Regions from separate parts of the Virgibacillus tibetensis genome, predicted to be linked through region 1. Evidence: a T-box and tRNA genes for the amino acid it is inferred to sense, from the RefSeq annotation. Region 1 holds a T-box; the other holds one or more tRNA genes.

The links. A T-box is a leader RNA that pairs with one kind of tRNA and senses whether it is charged. The one in region 1 lies ahead of metG (methionine--tRNA ligase), so its partner is inferred to be a tRNA-Met.
Region 2: it has a tRNA-Met gene. The T-box ahead of metG (methionine--tRNA ligase) is inferred to sense a tRNA for this amino acid. The anticodon was not compared.

Annotation. Positions count from the first base shown of each region.
Region 1 is NZ_JARZFX010000020.1:34,269-37,469, forward strand. It holds T-box leader at 1,090-1,354, shown strand; partial or broken gene metG (methionine--tRNA ligase) at 1,410-3,045, shown strand.
Region 2 is NZ_JARZFX010000030.1:2,406-5,606, reverse strand. It holds gene QGM71_RS21515 (MarR family winged helix-turn-helix transcriptional regulator) at 1-61, shown strand, start outside; gene QGM71_RS21510 (DHA2 family efflux MFS transporter permease subunit) at 51-1,592, shown strand; tRNA gene QGM71_RS21505 (tRNA-Met) at 1,753-1,826, shown strand; gene QGM71_RS21500 (S1 domain-containing RNA-binding protein) at 2,025-2,411, opposite strand; gene QGM71_RS21495 (FtsB family cell division protein) at 2,550-2,930, opposite strand; gene yabQ (spore cortex biosynthesis protein YabQ) at 2,936-3,201, opposite strand, start outside.

The DNA.
Region 1 (3,201 bases):
GTCTTTTTCCAATATCATTTCACCATATTTTCCAGTCTTTTTGAGTATTACGGACAGAATGAGCCAGCAAGTGCGGGAAAGAGATCCACTACTAGTAAAATACAAATACCAAACAGTAGGGACCGTACTACTTTTCCTGAGGTAGTGTAAATCCGGCAGTCCGCCACCATTGACTTAACTTTTGTCCTTGTTGTGGAAATATCGCAGGTATGGCATAAATAATGCCTAAAAGGCACACCTGCTCAAACATGATAACACGGACAAGTCGATTCTAAGCATTCGCTGGCGGGGCCCCGACCCCCTTCCAGCGTCTGCAAAGAATCGGGCGTTACAGTCAATGGCAAGCAGCTCCGCTGTGGCTCTGGCTCTATTCCATAAATGAGTAGTTTTATTAGTGGCTCTCTGCTCCGCAAATGGTGGCTCTTTTCTACGCAACGAATGGCTCAAAACTCCGCACAAGTGGCTCTATTCATCCGCAATAATCAGTCTTTTCTCTTGATTCTTCTCTCCATTCAGGGAAGAACTTATTTTACAATGGCAGAATATTAGATACAGTCCAGAACGGAAAAAAGAGGGGAAAAATGGGAGGTTGAGGGAAGAACTTAGTTTCATTGCCTTGAGGCGTAAAAGAGGGGGTGGAGTCAATAACCGCAAGGGGTTGAGGGGGATTTGGGGAAATTCCAACTAAGTTACAGATATATAGTTGTGTTGATTTGAAATAAAGTTACGATGTTTATAAAAAAGATGCGAAGCTTTACCCCTTTGGAACGTTTATTTAAAGGGGGTTTTTACAGTGAAAAGGAAAAGAACATCTGAATTGAAAGATGGATAAGGAACTGTTGAGTAATTATAGAGTTATTCCGTTAAAGGGCCATTTAATGGAATAAGGCGTTTGAATAATATTGGATATTTATGTAAAATGATTAGTGTGAGACAGTTAAGAAATGTACTTAAACAGTTTAGTGGAACAAGGATGAGTTTAAAAATTGCTCTTTATGAGCATATTATCAACGTATCTTGATATTCGAATTTGAATATTGTTTTAATATAAATTAAGTGTAATAATAAGGTAAATAAGGTGGATGAATAATAAAGGCAATGATGAGAAGAGTAAATCAATTTTATTCTTTTACAGAGAGCTTCGGGAGCTGAAAAGAAGCATAGAATATTTGATTGAATATGGTCTCTGAGCTGCACAGCCGAACTCTTTAATTATGAGTAAGGTTGTGACGAGATTTGGCACTCGTTATAAATGTCAGAGTATAAGAACTTTATTGTTCCGTACTTATTGAGGCTAATCATGTGAGTGATTAGTAAATTAAGGTGGTAACACGAGTATAACCTCGTCCTTAGGCAAGCGTTTTTGTCTTAGGGCGAGGTTTTTTATTTAGTTAAAAGGAGGAAAAAGTATGAATGTACTAATTGGAGGGGCTTGGCCATATGCTAATGGCTCATTGCATTTAGGTCACATAGCTAGTTTATTATCAGGAGATGTTTTAGCTCGGTATTATAGAACGAAAGGGGAAAACGTCCTATATGTTCAGGAAGTGATTGTAACGGAACTCCAATTACTATTAGGGCAAAGCAAGAAGGGGTAACTCCAAAAGAAATTGCTGATAAATATCACAAAGAGTTTAGTGAGTGCTTTGAAAAACTTGGTTTTACTTATGATTGCTATACACGTACTGATACAATACATCATCATAAAATTGTACAAAATATATTCCTGAAGTTATTCAACAATGAAAAGATTTATAAAAAAGAAATTGAACAGGGTATTGTAATACTTGTGAACAATTTTTACCTGACCGATTTGTAGAGGGGCTTTGTCCTAATTGTGGTAAAGATGCACGAGGTGATCAATGTGACCATTGTTCAAAAATCTTAGAACCATTAGACCTTCTTGAAAAGAAATGTAAGATATGCGGTGATTCTCCAACTACAAAGAATACAGAACACTTCTATTTTAAATTAAGTACATTTCAAGAAAAACTGGAAAAATATGTTAATAACGCAAAGGAGAAGGGATTGTGGCGTGAAAATGCGGTTCAATTAACAGAGAGGTATTTAAATGAAGGGTTGCATGACCGAGCAGTTTCAAGAGACTTATCAATTGGTGTTCCAGTACCAGTAAATGGCTATGAGGATAAGAAAATTTATGTATGGATAGAAGCTGTTTCAGGTTACTTTTCTGCTAGTAAGAAATGGGCCGAAGAAAATAACGAGGATGATTCTAGCTTTTGGAGCAAAGATACAAAGTCATATTATATTCATGGAAAGGATAATATTCCATTTCATTCTATAATCTGGCCTTCAATCTTAATGGGGATAGAGGAACCTTGCTTGCCTACTCATATAGTTTCAAATGAATATTTAACTGTTGAAAAGAAAAAACTCTCGACAAGTAAAAATTGGGCAGTATGGGTCCCTGATATGATTGAGAAATATCATCCAGATTCAATTCGGTATTTCTTAACTGTAAATGCACCTGAAAATAGAGACTCTGACTTTTCATGGAGAGAGTTTATTTATAGTCACAATAGTGAATTGTTAGGGGCTTACGGAAACTTTGTGAATAGAACATTAAAATTTATAGAGAAGTCTTTTGATGAAGCCATACCAGATGGAAAAATTGACAGACAAATAAAGAATGATATTCAAGACCTTTACACAAAAATAGGTTCACTTATTGAAGAAACACATTTCAAACGAGCTTTAGAGGTGCTATTCGAATTTATTAGAAGTGCCAATAAATATTTTGATTCACAACAACCATGGATTCAAATAAAAAAGTCTCATACGGACTGTAAGGATACATTGACAACTTGTATATATATCATTGCAAATTTAGCTCAATTACTAAGTCCTTTCCTTCCATTTTCTAGTGTTATTGTAAAAGAGATGTTAGGAATATCAGAGTTTCAGTGGAATCCTATTGAAAAATATGCAGCTTCTATAAAGAGTGTTAAACCTTTATTTGAAAGGATTGATGTTGAAACTATAAACATTGAAATTGAAAAGTTAAATAAACAATCTACTTTATAAGAATTTTTGAATCCCTTTTCTTGTTAAACTAAATAGATATAGAAGAAGCTCAAAGTGTTATTCCGTTATAGGGCGCTTTAATGGAATAAGGATCATAGAAATGATCAATCTTTTTTCAAGACACGCTTTTTCTATTTGCTATTTTATCAAGGTTTA
Region 2 (3,201 bases), on a different contig from region 1:
ACTTCACCAATTAATTATAGAAAAGATCAACGTAACTGGAGATGAAAAAAATGATAGATAGAGCAGCTTATGTGGATGCATCGGAAGTAAAGAAATTTCCTGTTATCTTTGTAATGGTGATGGGGGCTTTTGTTGCTATCCTTAACCAAACATTAATGAACGTGGCCCTTCCAGTTATGATGGTTGACTTAGATATGACGGCAAACGCAGCGCAATCGTTAACAACTATATTTATGCTCGTGAATGGGATATTAATTCCTGTTACCGCTTTTTTTATGGAGAAATATTCGACAAGAAAACTCTTTCTTACAGCAATGTCACTGTTTGCTTTAGGAACCCTAATCTGTGGAATATCCTATTCTTTCCCCATGCTTCTGGCAGGTCGTGTGGTCCAGGCATCTGGTGCTGGAATTATGATGCCACTTTTAATGAACGTTATTTTGAGCTTATTCACCATTGAAAAACGTGGAACAGCTATGGGGTATATTGGTTTAGCTATGATGTTTGCTCCGGCAATTGGACCCACACTATCCGGACTTATTGTACAGTCGTATTCATGGCGTGTGTTATTCTTCATCGTACTACCTATAGTTATTATTGATATCATTCTAGCTTATTTCCTCTTAAAGAATGTAACGAAATTATCTAATCCTAAGGTCGATTTCAAGTCAATAATTTTATCGACCTTCGCTTTTGGTGGGTTACTGTATGGGTTTAGTAGTGCAGGTGAGCAGGGATGGGATAGTGCTCAAACATTAATCCCCCTTGGAATAGGTGCTATTGTTATGGTTTTCTTTGTTACCAGACAGCTCCGACTAAAGGTACCTATGCTCGAATTCCGTGTGTTTAAATATAGCATGTTTTCGTTAACTACTATCATTAGTGTTGTTATTACCATGTCTATGTTCGCGGCAATGATCTTAATTCCTATCTACTTACAGAATATCCGCGGATTTTCACCACTGGAATCAGGATTGCTATTATTGCCTGGCGCTCTAATATCAGCATTCATGTCACCATTTACAGGTGCTCTTTTTGATCGCATTGGTGCACGGCCACTAGCACTGGTTGGTCTCGGAATTACTGCAGTTACAACATATTTATTCGCAGGCCTTACCGATGAAACAGGTTATTATTATATGATGTTTGTTTATAGTGCACGGATGGTTGGGATTTCGATGATCATGATGCCTATTATGACTGCAGGATTAAACCAGCTTCCAAGAAGGTTGTACTCCCATGGTACAGCAATGGCAAATACACTACGTCAAATGGCTGGATCTATTGGAACGGCATTTTTAGTAACCGTTATGAGCAGCCAGGCAGCGAAACATGTTTCAGATTTCATGCCTAGTACTGGTACTCCTACACAGGAGCAAATGGCGGTAATCGAAAGGCTGGCGACAATAGAAGGGATTAATGACTCCTTTATGGTTGCAACTGTGTTTGCTGTTATCGGATTTATCCTGTCCTTCTTTATAAAACGAACAAAACCCGTTGAGGAAGATGAGGAATACAATCGCGAGATGTCGAGTAAAAGTAAGTCTAAAATGCATATGAACCAGAAAACAAAAGCGAAAACGCTAGAATAGATAGGCAAAGTGTACGATTCAGGGATTAAGCAGCACTGCTTAATCCCTGAATATCAAGTTATGAAACTTTGAAGGGAGCCCTTTTCACCTAAACTATTTCATCAAAATTTATTGACACAAAAGGTGCCATGATGTATGATATCTCCTGTTGACTTATTTTGGCGGCGTAGCTCAGCTGGCTAGAGCGTACGGTTCATACCCGTGAGGTCGGGGGTTCGATCCCCTCTGCCGCTATATTTAAAAGCGTAGGCGACTGGTTATGAGTTGAAGGCTGGGATCTGAATGGGGTCTGCGAGTGACGAATTACACTTGCAGACCCTTATTAATGGAAAATGTCTACTAATCGAAAGAAAGCAGTTACCACTTATCATAGTAGTAACTGCTTTCTTTTTATCTATTATATTATAGAGCATTGTCCATAGACAGCATCTGCTACCCTCTTTTAGCACCTCGACCCCCACGTTTGGATTCCGTGTGCTTCTTTAAAGAGGCTAAACGGTCCTCTGAATCTTTGAGAAAACGGCTCATTTTTGACTCAAATGTTTCCGTTCTCTCACGAGTGTCCCTTTGTGGGCGTTTTGGTTTATCCTTTGCCTTTTTAATGGACAAACCAATTTTGCCATCCTTTTCGACATTAATAACCTTTACCGTTACTTCGTCACCAACGCTAAAATGCTCATTAATGTCTTTGACATAGTTATCGGCAACCTCACTAATGTGAACAAGGCCTGTTTTTCCTTCTCCAAGCTCAACAAATGCCCCAAAATTAGTAATCCCAGTTACCTTTCCCTGCAGCTTGCTGCCTACTTCGATTGACATAAAAAAAATGCTCCTCCTTAGAATTTTTAGAAAAACATGCTTTTCCACGTAATTGAAAAGCCTTGATTTCCTAATACTTTAAAAATAAAGTATAAATAGCTTTCTACTATATAGTATAGCTAAGCTTATAAAAGTGTGTCAATATGAAGGATCTTCGTCAGAAATTTTGAAGATCATCTCTCCTTTTCTTGAGAAGAAATAATTCGTTCGAGCTATTTCTAAAACATAATCTTCATCATTTAATAATTCAATTTCTTCTCTAAGATTCTCTTCCTCTTTTTCCAGTGAAACCAACTCTTTTTCAAGCTGTTCGTATTGCTCAGCTTTCTCTTTCTGTACCACACGCTGGTTAAAATGGTAGGTTGCCATGCTTCCAATAGCAATCACTACTATTACAGAAAATAACACAAGACGGCGATATAAACGTTGCTTCTTTTTCTTTTGTCTTTCCTGGTGTGCGTCATACTGCTGCATATAACTGGAATCTAATCTTGTTACCGTTTTTTTCTTTGAAGACAAGGCTTCTACCTCCTCTTAAACTTCATATATTTACCGATAAATGTCTTATACCTTATAACTATATTCTTCATTGTACTATAAAATCCTGCTATTTTGTGTAAAAATTGTTGTAACTTTTTTGGCAGGAGACGGTAAGTTAGCCTAAGAAGCCAAATTATTGGGGTAAATAGTATCTTTAATGTAATAAGAAGAACAGACCCTATAAATCTGATAATCCATAAAATAATCATTAATAATAGCATGATTACCCATTTAACTGGGGAAATTATAA